4 regions of the Virgibacillus proomii genome follow, and region 3 is predicted to be linked to each of the others. Evidence: riboswitches for the same ligand, from Rfam matches in the RefSeq annotation. Region 3 holds a riboswitch; each other region holds the start of a gene.
What was found. Region 3 has a riboswitch for thiamine pyrophosphate ahead of BN1066_RS13920 (ABC transporter substrate-binding protein). Riboswitches for the same ligand answer to the same signal wherever they lie in the genome.
Positions count from the first base shown of each region.

Region 1: it holds a riboswitch for thiamine pyrophosphate, as region 3 does, so the genes downstream of both, thiT (energy-coupled thiamine transporter ThiT) here and BN1066_RS13920 (ABC transporter substrate-binding protein) in region 3, are expected to answer to the same signal.
Region 2: it holds a riboswitch for thiamine pyrophosphate, as region 3 does, so the genes downstream of both, tenA (thiaminase II) here and BN1066_RS13920 (ABC transporter substrate-binding protein) in region 3, are expected to answer to the same signal.
Region 4: it holds a riboswitch for thiamine pyrophosphate, as region 3 does, so the genes downstream of both, BN1066_RS12165 (thiamine phosphate synthase) here and BN1066_RS13920 (ABC transporter substrate-binding protein) in region 3, are expected to answer to the same signal.

Region 1 is NZ_FUFN01000010.1:644,760-647,950, reverse strand. It holds gene rhaM (L-rhamnose mutarotase) at 1-157, opposite strand, end outside; gene thiT (energy-coupled thiamine transporter ThiT) at 1,150-1,746, opposite strand; TPP riboswitch at 1,911-2,012, opposite strand; partial or broken gene BN1066_RS10930 (dTDP-glucose 4,6-dehydratase) at 2,306-3,120, opposite strand.
Region 2 is NZ_FUFN01000010.1:783,553-786,743, forward strand. It holds gene BN1066_RS11490 (aldehyde dehydrogenase family protein) at 1-232, shown strand, start outside; gene tenA (thiaminase II) at 870-1,574, opposite strand; TPP riboswitch at 1,702-1,794, opposite strand; gene BN1066_RS11500 (zinc-dependent alcohol dehydrogenase family protein) at 2,224-3,191, opposite strand, start outside.
Region 3 is NZ_FUFN01000010.1:1,372,072-1,375,262, forward strand. It holds TPP riboswitch at 922-1,032, shown strand; gene BN1066_RS13920 (ABC transporter substrate-binding protein) at 1,199-2,197, shown strand; gene BN1066_RS13925 (thiamine-binding protein) at 2,231-2,521, shown strand; gene BN1066_RS13930 (ABC transporter permease) at 2,521-3,191, shown strand, end outside.
Region 4 is NZ_FUFN01000010.1:937,000-940,190, forward strand. It holds gene BN1066_RS12155 (hypothetical protein) at 6-320, shown strand; gene BN1066_RS12160 (DinB family protein) at 635-1,108, opposite strand; TPP riboswitch at 1,729-1,840, shown strand; gene BN1066_RS12165 (thiamine phosphate synthase) at 1,977-2,588, shown strand; partial or broken gene thiO (glycine oxidase ThiO) at 2,572-3,191, shown strand, end outside.

The DNA.
Region 1 (3,191 bases), 730 kb from region 3:
ATAATTTATTCGTTTCTTTCTCTAAAAAAATCGAATAATTTTTAGCGCCATGTTTCCGAAGTTCATGGATCATTTCCGGCCAAATTTCTTGATGACGATTCATATATTCCTCGTGCTTATCAGGATAAACTGTCATGACAAAAGCTTTTCTAATCATTCAACATCATCCTTTTTTGATATTTTAAAAAGAAAATGAACGCCTCATGAGAACGATTACATTTTACTTACATGTTAATCATAATGCTAAACAAACAAAAAGTCAACACATATTAGTTTTATTTATATTTGTTTATTTGTTTTTATGTTTGATTTTATTGTTTTTGGTTTTTAACGAGGGGCAAGAATTATACCACCTTTTTATTTGGTTATGTATATCCATTGCATATAAAAATAATTTCTCACATTCGACATAACGAATAATATCCACACGACAACGTTTCGTGAAGGAAAACAAAAGCTAAAAACGCTCGGTTAACGGCTTACAAACTGAATACCTGGCGAGATAAAGAGAACTTCATTTAAAGAGTTTTTTCCCTGTCTTGAAAAATCACGGCACTTATTCAAGAGGCTTTCTCTTCCTTGAAAAATCGCGGTGTATCACTACGTAGCAACTCTGTCCTGTCGACTCGAACAAATCGGGGACTTAGGAGCCGTTTTTCTCATCAGTACTCAAAAATCATAAGCAAATCTTTGAAATGAGAAAAATACGGATTCTTACATTCGGGATAAAGAAAACATGCTTCTAAAACAGAGGGGTGTTGACGCCTGTGAGCGGCAAGCCCACTTTTAGTCGGTTTTCCATTAGATTCCAACCGATGTTAGCTTATCGTAGGAAGGTGAGCACGGTAGTTTGATCGCTTTAGCTAAACAGCAGCAAGCGAACTACTTTCAAAAAAAGTTTCACCATGCGAAACGGATATAGCATCGAACTGTTCCTATAATTTCCTTTTGTCATCTAAAATTTATTATTGTACTTTTGGTATTTTCCACTGTCATCCAACAATATAAATAGTTAATATACAATAAAATTAAAAACCTTGAGAGACTAGGAGTCAATCAAGGTTAAGTTTGTTTCTTATCCTTCATTTTTTACAATTTTAGCGCATTATTCGCTTTTGACGTTTAGCTAATCAACAGTAGTATTTTCATTTAGGAAACTTTTTCCGATTTATTCCTAGAACTGCTATTCTCCATAATGATTCTGGGAGCACTGGCTAAAACAGCAACCAGTATAACAGAACATAAAACAAAAGCACCTAACATGGTCGTTCCATTTGCTACTAAGGAATAAATAACTGGGGACATACCATCTGGTGCATACTTTCCCCAAAAAACAACACCAGCTATAAAATGCCAAAAGTAGCGAGCGAGACTGCCTACCAAAGTTGCTAATACAATCCATGCCAATGCCGCTTTTTTATGCCCATTTTGAAAGGACTTTTGAATAACAGTGTAAAAAAGCCCGCCAAATCCAACAAAAGCAAACGCAATAAAATATTCTATCATAAACTGAACTGGTGTTACATAGACCGCATCTCCAAATACTACTTGTAAAAGTCCCCATAAGAAACCGGATAACAGCCCGGCTACTACCCCTCTGCGAAATGCTAGAATAAAAATTGGTACCATTGCAAAAGAAATGGAAATTGCTGGTGATATCTTAATAGAAGGCAATATGTCTAAAATAAATGCAAATGCTGCAAAAAAAGCTACCTCAATCATCACCAATAGTCGTAAATTTTGCATCAAAAATACTCCCCTTTCATGATATGAAACCTCAAGGAGAGCGTAGTGATACACGTTAAGTGTTGTATGTGTGAAAGATTTTATTTATCCCATGATGGTATGGCAAAAGCAACTTACTTTTACGTATTAAAAATAAAAGTAGACTGTACCTATGGGATAAACATAATCGTCGTTTTCCACATCCCTACGCTAGTACTAACTAACAGGTTCAAAGGGTCAGAACAGAGTTGTTCACTCTCAGCAAAAAAGCTCCCCTTGTGGTTTCTAAATATATTTTATTTTCATTATAATAGATAAACTTCTTTATGAACAGTGTTTTAGGTTTTTTTATTAAGGTTATTAAATATTTTTGTAGATAAAAGAAGGGACAATTCAGACATAAATGCCAACGATTAAGTCTTGGTATTTATAAGTAATCTCGACTTGTAGCTATCTACTATCAAACGTGCATAAACACAAATAGCTAATCCTAGTTTTAAAAAACATAAAAACCCTGGAAACATTACTTTAGAGACCAGTGATAAAAAAAACAAACTAGTGCAACCAAATCTTTAATCAATCATGTGTATTGTTTCTCAAAATAATTTTGATACTCCCCACTTATAATTTGTTTCCACCACTGCTGATTATCGATGTACCATTGAACTGTATGAACAATTCCGGTGTCAAAAGTAAAAGTAGGTTTCCAACCTAACTTTTCTAGTTTAGAAGGATCAATTGCATACCGTTTATCATGACCTAGGCGATCTTTTACAAACTCAATTAATTCTTCTGATTTACCTAAAGTTTTTATAATCGTTCTAACAACTTCTAAATTAGTTCGTTCATTATGACCACCTATATTATAAACCTCCCCATTGGCACCCTGATGTAATACAAGGTCAATGGCTGCGCAATGATCATGGACATGTAACCAGTCACGAATATTTTTTCCATCGCCATACAGTGGAACATTTTCATCGTTAAGTACTTTCGAAATGGTTAAAGGAACCAACTTCTCTGGGAAATGATATGGTCCATAATTGTTGGAACAGCGTGTGATATTCATTGATAGTTTATAGGTTTCATGATAGGAACGGACTAATAGATCAGCGGCTGCTTTACTTGCGCTGTATGGACTATTCGGCTGAAGAGATGTTTCCTCTGTGAAAAATTTTGTTGAATCAAAATCTAACTCCCCATATACTTCATCTGTAGAGACATGGACAAACTTCGAAACATCTACAGCCTTTGCAGCATCTAGAAGGATTTGGGTGCCTAATACATTTGTGCATATGGAAATTTCTGGTAGGGATACTTGTCTACCATAAATTGCACGAAGTTACCACCTATAAATCCAGCTCCACCAGTCACTAGCACTTTCTTCGTTATCATTTTTATTTTACCCCTTGATTTAATTCATTCAGGTAATAGGCTAAAGCTTCTTGCCAAGTTGGTAAGGTAGT
Region 2 (3,191 bases), 590 kb from region 3:
CCATTCCAAATACGGCTTGCAAGCTGGTATTTATACATCTGATTTAAATTTGTCTTATCAGATTCCATATTTACTCGATGTTGGAGGAGTTGTAATTAATGACACCTGTTGTTATCGTGCTGACCAGATGCCGTATGGTGGTGTGAAGGAAAGCGGAAATGGGAAAGAGGGTCCTGCGTATGCAATTCAAGAATTGGTTAAAACAGTAACTGTAGTTGTCAATCTGGAATAAGAATGAATTCGTTATTTTGCTTGTATTCAGTTTAAATGTTTAAGGGAAGGATGATTGAAATTCTCATGCTTTTAAATTTAGAATACATGATGTACCAGTGCTGACAATAGGGAAAGTTAAGATGAATTTAATATTAGTGAGATTACACTTGTGATACCTTGCTTAATTCTAGTAGAGGATCACAGGTGTTTTAATTGTGCTTTTTATAGAATATATATCAGTACTCAAACTGAGATGATGAGGATAGACTTATTATCCTTATCATAGAGACTTCTAAAATAGTATTTTAATTCAAACGAGAAAGCGGAAAAAGTAAATGTCGCAACAGAACTTATGGAAGTTGAGACAATAATGCATAAAAGTCAAGGGAGAATGAGTCAGTACAATCTACAAGCTTACGAATATTTCAATCCACGCACTGTAGCTTACTATGTAAAAATGGGATACAGCATGCAGAGGAAGTGTGGAGCTACCTATTTCCTATGAGAAAGGAAGGAAAAGTTTGCACGAGAAGGGCATTGGTGTTCAATTAATTGTAGAAGTTACGTATTTGGATATCGAGGAAATAATAAAATTAAAAGAACGTCCCAAGTGATTCGTTTTAGCTTGGGACGTCATAAGGACGCGCTTTTAGCTTTTATTCATTATGCCGTTGTACTATGCTATGATGCGATTGGCGATTAGAAAACCAATCTTCTTTGGTATACGCCATTTCCCAAAATGCAAGCTCATATTCCTTGGCGATAATAAATTGTTCCTTCATCTTAGCTTTTTCCTTTTCGCTAGAGTTAGCAGCGATTTGATTTAATAGATCAATTTGTTCTTTCGTAGACTTATGGAACCATTCACTAGAATAGGTATCAATCCAATTTTTATAAATTTTTTCAGAAGGATCAGCATCTTGATATGTTTTGCCAATATCTGCATATAGCCAGTAACACGGCAGAAGAGCGGCAATCGTTTGTCCAAGATTGCCGGAGAGTGAAGCTCGGTAAAGATGCGCTGTATAAGCATACGCTGTTGGAGCCGGTTTAAAATTTTCCATATCCTCATCAGTAATGTTCAATATTTCTGCATGCTGCTTATGAACAGTTAACTCTGCTTGTGCAGTACCCTTTGCTTTTTCTAGCAGCATAGCAGTTACTTGGAAATCCTCTGCTTGAGTGGCAGCTAACGCATGTACTTTTCCGAAATGTTTTAAATAGTAAATGTCTTGAAGAATATAATATTTAAAAATATCCAATGGTAAATCACCTTGTGCTATTCCTTTAACAAATGGATGATTTACACTTTGTTTCCAGCTGTCTGTAGTTGCTTCACGTAATGTGTCTGTAAATGGCATAAAAAATTCCTCCTCATTCATATGTTTTTGAACTTGATCGAGGAGGAAAGGGATAAGCTTAATAAGGCAATCAATCTGTGAACATAGATATAGAATTTATATGTAAACACATAGATAGATAGTATCCTTAAGCAGTTTTCCACTTCCCTCCGCTGGTGCTAACCAGATCAGGTTCTAAGGGTCTTTGTCTCAGCCACTGAAGGCTCCCCTAGCAGAAATATTGCTAACTACAATTGAAGCATAACATAATGATAACTAAAGTCAACCATATTATCCGAAAATTATTAATTTGAAGGAATAATTAAGTGGTTTAAAACTAGTGAATTACACTGTTCGGAAAATGTTTTTCTTGCTTGACGTGAAAAAAAACACTTAATAATAGTGGGTAAGAACTCGTATTTATTACAAAATAGACAGGCTTTTTAAGAAAAATCCCATGGAGTGTGAATTATCCATGGGGTATTCATTGACTTTGAATTTATATAGGATTCTTTTTTGTTTTGTCTAGATTTTTATTGTTATGCAGTATAAATGTGAAGTGCTTAACTTAATGTTCAATAAAAACGAAAAGAATAAAATTCATGCTTCATCCTAATATTTAGTTTTAAAATGAATCTTGAATTTTTAATAGCGTTTGTTATTTAACTAATTAATCTGCTTCAAGGATTACTTTTAATGCTTTTTCTTTAGCAGCATTTTCAAATACTTCATAAGCTTTCATAATTTCATTAAGTTTAAAACGGTGAGTCACTAATTTCTCAGGTTGAATCTTTCCGGATTTTACGGTTTTTAGTAACATCGGCGTGGAATTTGTATCTACAAGACCTGTTGTAAGGGTAATATTATGAATCCATAGCTTTTCAAGGCTTAAATCCACTTTCACTCCGTGTACACCCATGTTTGCAATATGGCCACCCGGTGCTACAATATGTTGACAGATATCAAATGTTACAGGGATACCTACTGCCTCCATCGCCACGTCTACTCCTACTTGATTCGTGTACTCCATTACTTTTTCAATTACGTTTCCATCTGAACTGTTAATCGTTTTTGTTGCACCAAACTCTTTAGCTACAGCTAAACGATTGTCATCAAGGTCAATCATAATTATTTCGGAAGGAGAATAAAATTGTGCTCCTAACAGTGCTGATAAACCAACTGGCCCTGCCCCAACAATTGCAATTGTATCACCAGGTTTTACTTTTCCTTTAAGAACGCCGATTTCAAATCCAGTTGGAACAATATCACTTAACATTACTAACGCTTCATCCTCAACACCCTCAGGCATATGGTATAAACTCGTATCACCATATGGAATGCGAACATATTCCGCTTGTGTACCATCAATTAAATGACCCAAAATCCAGCCGCCATTCTCACAATGTGAGTACATTTGCTTTTTACAATAGTCACAAGTACCGCATGATGTAATACAGGAAATAATAACTCGATCGCCAACGTTGAAGTTTTTAACAGAATCTCCTACTTCTTCGACAATCCCGACACCTTCATGACCAAGGGTACGACCATTTTCTACTGCTGGTACATCCCCTTTCAAAATGTGCAAATCGGTACCACAAATTGTTGTCTTGGTAATTTTTACGATGACATCGGTCG
Region 3 (3,191 bases):
AACGTAAAATACATTTCGTAGGATATCTTATTTTCTTGGTTTTACTCTTCTTTTGCTATTTTCTTTTACCTGGAGAACAATTTTTAATTTCTCTATGGATATTAATTGGTTTACTTGCAGTGTTTAACATTTATTTGTTTTTTGTACCTTCTGATGATAATAAAATGTGACTGATACGTAATGGAAGATATCCTGTTGTAAGGTGTGCGTAAGAATCTTACTTCACGAGTTATAGGGAATACAAAGAAGGCTAAGTGGGAGATAACGGCAGCTACATCCCGATTCGTTTAGGTTGACAGAGAGAGTAGGCTTCGATAGCGATACAGCGAGGTTTTTCAAGACAGAGTATGCTTTGATAGCCACATCACGATTTTCCAAGGAAGGAAAGCTTCGGTAGCAATACATCAGGACTTTTAAAGGAGGACAAGGAAAACTTCAACAGCGACATATCGTGGTCAAGGTTTAGCCTGTGTTTTACTTCTCAATAAGGGATGCAGGAAAAGACTACTGAATGAATACATTATAAGGAGGATCTCTTCTAGCTCACCCTCTTTTCGTTCATCTTTTTACTCGAGTATTTTACACCTTCCGATATACAGTATCTTTATTCAACCGTTAGATTATCCATTCGTAACTTTAGGCTGAACTCTTCTTCTGTTAACTAATTTGATAATTGCTTATCTCCTTTAAATTAATAGAAATCTTACTATTGCATCCTTTTACCATCACAAGGAAAGAAATAGCCTCTTTTACATGAGGATGGAATTTTATAGAAACAAAGAGAACGTCTAATTTAAGCAGCATACAGATAAAATATTCCCCATATAAAAGCGGAATTAGAAACGGGTCGTCTTTTGGAAAATGCTTGATTAATGGACATGAATATGGCATAGTTACTAATGGATAAACAAAAAATAAACATAAGCGTTGTAGGGGAACCAGTGTTGCTGGTTGAGATTGTATCCATAAGATACTAGACTCTTAGAACCTGATCTGGGTAAAGCCAGCGTAGGGAACATGTTTTGATTAGCAATAGTTGCATGTGCGAAAGCCCTAGGTGTACGAAACCACCTAAGGCTTTTTTTACGTGAGGAAGAAGGAGTCGACGTTTTAGTTTAGCGCAACCAGGCAGGTCGCCAGTGTACGTCCGTTTTCGATTTTATACCTTACATAGCTATGTTTGTACAAGGAGGAAATTATGTTGAAGAGACTCATTATTTTTGCCCTTATCACTGCTTTACTTACAGCCTGTAATACAAATGGAGAAGAGAAGAAGAAAAAAGGTGATCAAGCTAAAGAACTAAAAAAAGTATCTGTAGTTTTGGATTGGACACCAAACACAAACCATACCGGACTATATGTAGCGAAAGAAAAAGGGTATTTTAAAGATGAAGGACTCGATGTAGAAATTAAGATGCCTGGAGAAGCAGGAGCAGACCAGCTAGTAGCATCAGGAAAAGCAGATTTTGGTGTTAGTTATCAGGAAGGAATTACAGAGGCACGGGTTCAAGATATTCCGATCATCTCCATTGCAGCAATCATTCAACATAACACATCCGGGTTTGCTTCGTTAAAAGAAAAAAACATTACGAAGCCAAAAGACTTCGAAGATAAAACATATGGAGGATGGGGTGCTCCTGTAGAAAAAGCGGTACTCAGTTCGTTAATGAAGCAAGAAGATGCTAATGTGGAAAAAGTAAATATTGTTAATATGGGGGAGACGGACTTTTTTACAGCTGTAAATCGAGATATTGATTTCGCTTGGATTTATTACGGGTGGACAGGAGTAGAAGCAGAGCTCCGAAATGAAGAATTAAATATGATTTACCTCACAGATTACTCGGAGAAACTAGATTATTACACGCCTGTTTTAGCAACAAATGAAGACATGATTAAAAAAGATCCCGAAACCATTAAAAAATTTTTATCGGCAGTAACAAAAGGATATGAACTAGCGATTGACAATCCAGAAGAAGCCGCAAATATTTTAATCGAAGCAGTTCCTGATCTTGATGAAGAACTGGTAAAAGCAAGTCAAAAATGGCTAGCTGATAAGTATCAAGATGATGCAAAGAGATGGGGAGAGCAACAACTGGAAGTTTGGGATAATTACGCATCTTGGATGTATGAAAATAAATTATTAGATAAACCATTAGATAGTGAAAAAGCATTTACCAATGAATTTTTACCTAAATAAATATTAAATTAACTATTCAAAGGAGGAATCGTCATGGCCAATTCCCTTGTGAGCATTCAGATTATCCCAAAAACAAAAAATGGGGAAGATGTTATACCTTATGTAGATGAAGCAATTGCAATTATTGATCAAGCTGAAGTCCGTTATCAAGTCAATCCATTGGAAACGACAATGGAGGGTGAGTTATCCGAGTTATTAACTGTCATTGAAAAAATGAATGAGCGAATGACTGAACTTGGATGCCCAAGTGTAATTTCACAAGTAAAAATATTTTATCAGCCTACAGGTGCTTCGATGGATAAATTAACGGAGAAGTATCGCTAATGAGGAAGAAATTATTAAAGGGATGGCGGCCGGTTTTGGTCCTCATCCTTTTCATGCTTAGCTGGGAGTTTATCTGTTCTTGGTTTCATGTACCTGAGTGGTTACTTCCTGCACCATCAATTATTTTACAAGAAGCGATTACAGGCTGGTCAGACTATGTTCATCATTTAGTCTCGACGATTCAGTTAACGATTGTTGGATTTTTAGTCGGCAGTAGTGTTGGTATTTTGGTTGCTGTTTGTCTCCATCTTATACCTGGGATGCGCGAGGCCTTTTATCCAATTTTAATTATTTCCCAAAATATTCCAATTATCATCTTGGCACCATTGCTTGTTATTTGGTTCGGATTTGGAATATTGCCTAAGATAATTGTTATTATACTAGTTTGCTTTTTTCCTATTACCATTGCTGCTCTTGATGGATTTCGGCAAACAAGTGAGGAATTAAAGCATTATATGCAAATGGCAGGTGCAAATAAACAGCAAATTTTCTTGAAGCTGGAGTGGCCATATGCACTGCCCTCATTATTTAGTGGATTAAAAATATCTGCCACGTATAGTGTGATGGGAACGGTCATTTCAGAGTGGCTAGGTTCTAGTGAAGGTATCGGATATTACATGACTTTAGCCTCTTCTTCGTTTCGGACAGATCGTGTATTTGTAGCTATTTT
Region 4 (3,191 bases), 440 kb from region 3:
CTTTGGTGAAAAACTTTTTTCAAGTTCCTTACGTTAAAATTGTAAAATTTGGACTTCAGTTAGGAAACTGGCAGTTAGCATATGTAGAAAAAGAAAAACGGTTACTAACGGAAGAAGAACGAAAAGAAATCAATGGTCAACTACTGGATAATATGGAAAAAAATACGAAAGCAATTTTTAAGGAAAAAGCATGTGTAAACATTTCCCTAAGAATGTTGTGTCAGCATTCCCCTGTTGTAGGGGCATGTTGCTTTTATCCCGGATGTAAGGATCCGTACTTTTCTCAATTCAAAAATGTGCAAATGATATTAAGAACATGATGAGAAAAACGGCTCCTAAACCCCCGATTCGCTCAAAGGCCTTTAGGTCATACCCTTGCGGTACTAACATTCAAGGAGAAAAGCACTCCTTGAATGAAGTTTCCCTTTATCCCGGATGTAAGGATCCGTACTTTTCTCAATTCAAAAATATGCAAATGATGTTGCGAACATGATGAGAAAAACGGCTCCTAAATCCCCGATTCGTTCAAAGGCCTTTAGGTCATACCCTTGCGGTACTAACATTCAAGGAGAAAAGCACTCCTTGAATGAAGTTCCTTTATCCCGTCAGAAGCTCTGCCGTTGGTACAACGTTACTAGCTAAGCGCTTGCGCTTTTGATCCTGCAATCAGTCTCATTGTATGTAATTGACCACTGTGATTTGCTTCATGAAAAACAGCTACTTTTGCTAGACCGCCAATCGTTTCCTGCCCTAAAAACGGCTTCTCCAATTTTGTAGCAAAGTAATCAGGCTGTAAGTCCATAACCCGTCTTAGTTGGTCTTTGAGTTGATCTTTTAGTTCAGCTAGACTTGGTACTTCCTCTGGCCAATCAGCTGGTTTTGTTCCATTTCCAAATAGGGAAACATAGTTTTCCGGTAAATGAGCTGACTGATTAGGAAATCCGAATAAAAATTGTTCAGCAACGGTTAAAATATGTCCGATTTGCCAGCGGATGGTGTTATTTAATCCTTCTAGCTGTACATCGATGAGAGATTCATCCAGTTTATCCATTTCCATTAATAGCATATTTCGGTTAAATGCAAATTGTTCAACTAAAGTTTGACTCATGTTCATCCCCCTTAAAGATCATTATGAAATTAGTATAACAAACCTTTACTTAGAAAACAGTTTTAAAGGGTGTTCAAAAAGGAGGATAAAAGGGGACAAGGTCGACAAAGGTCTCAAGCATCTATGTTGCAAAGTCGACACGAGCATCTTCTATTTAGTTGAAGTTCGAGACGGCGCAGTTTTGGATAGCGGGCTTGTGTATTGACTGCTTCATTTCCTACAGAACGTGGGCGCTTTTAGTAGAAGAGCTTTTATTAATTTAGTTATATGAGCACTCATATAGCTTCCTCAAGACCCATTCCCACGTGGGAGCTGCACTTATACTTGAACTTAAAAATTTTTAAATACGTTGAATGAACTTCACGCTAAAATTTTATACATTCTAATGTACGAAGAATTTCGTTCGCGCTTCTTACCGACTTTTATAAATAACCTTCTATGGGAAATGTTTATATTATGAGCGTTCTAGCTTCACTGTATAAGTAAAGTCGGCTAATAAATTGCAATTCTCATAGCCAGACTTTTTAGTGAAAAATTACGATAATAGCAATGACTTTACATATCACTTATAATCATGTAAAGTATGGGTAAGTAATATTCTAAAATATTTAATAATAATATATTTTCACTAGGGGTGCCATTGGATAATGGCTGAGATCAACGTATGACGTTGGGACTCTTTGAACCTGATCTGGATGAAGTACCAGCGGAGGAAAGTGACAGTTGACTAGTATCTTTAAATTAGTCTTTGAATCTATGACTATGTATGTCGCTTTTTCCTAAACCGGAGAAAGCGGCATTTTTATTTTACTACAGGAAAGTATAAAACTTTAGGCTTTATCGTATAAGAAAAACACTGAGGTGTAGTATGAAACTAATTGCAGTTACTGATGGAAAAATGGCAGAAGCGGAGTTAATAAAAACGGTGCAAGCTATCGCTCCTTATGTTAATTTTATTATTTTAAGAGAAAAGCAGAAATCGCCGCGAGCGTACTTAGCGTTTGTGAATCGTTTATTAGCTGCCGGAGTGCCTAAGGACCGTCTCTGTATCCATGAACATGCTGTAATTTGTGCCATAACAGGTGTAAACAGGCTCCATTTACCGGAAAACAGCTTGCCTGTAAATAAAATTAAACAACTATTTCCATCATTAACGATAGGTGTTTCTGTTCATACTTTACCAAAAGCTGTGGAGGCAGGGCAAAATGGTGCAGATTATGTCATGTATGGGCATGTTTATGCTACTGCTAGTAAAAAAGGAATGGAGCCTAGAGGAATAAAGCAATTAGAAAAAATTATTTCCTCTGTTTATCTTCCGGTTATAGCAATTGGCGGCATTAATGTAACAAAAATTGAAGAACTAGCACAAGTGAATACTGATGGAATAGCTGTTATGTCAGCTGTTTTTTCTCAAGAAAATCCACTAGAAGCTGTGAAGATACTAAGAGAGGTGGTTAGTAAAAGTGAACAATCATCATGAAGTACTTATTGTTGGCGGAGGGGTAATTGGACATAGTATTTCCTATTATTTAAATAAAAATGGCGTATCTGCAACGGTTATGGAGAAAGGAGAAAGTGGTCACCAAGCAACTCGGGCCGCTGCAGGTATGCTTGGTGTTCACACAGAAAATAAACGTTCTGGGGAGTTTTATCGCTTTTGTAAGGAAAGCAGAGATTTATATAAAAGTTTAAGGCAGGAATTGTATAAGCTTACTTCCATCGATATACAACTTACCTCTTTTGGTATGCTAGAAGTAGCTTTGAAGAAAGTGAAGCTCAAAAGCTCTTGGAAAAACAACTAGCCTTTTCTGAATTAGAATGGCTTGAAAGAGCAGAATTAAAAGAGAAGTTTCTGTCGTTACCGTCTAAAGTGGTAGGAGCATTGTATATAAAAGAGGATGGGCATGTAGAATCTACACGAGTGTGTGAAGCGTTTAAACAAGCAGCCCTTCAATTAGGGGGTGGGGTTATAGAAAACTGTCATGTAGTAACGATTCAAAAAGCGAAAGCAACATTCGTCCTAACAACAAATAAAGGATCGTTTACGGCTGACCAAGTAGTTATTGCAACAGGTGCAGATAGT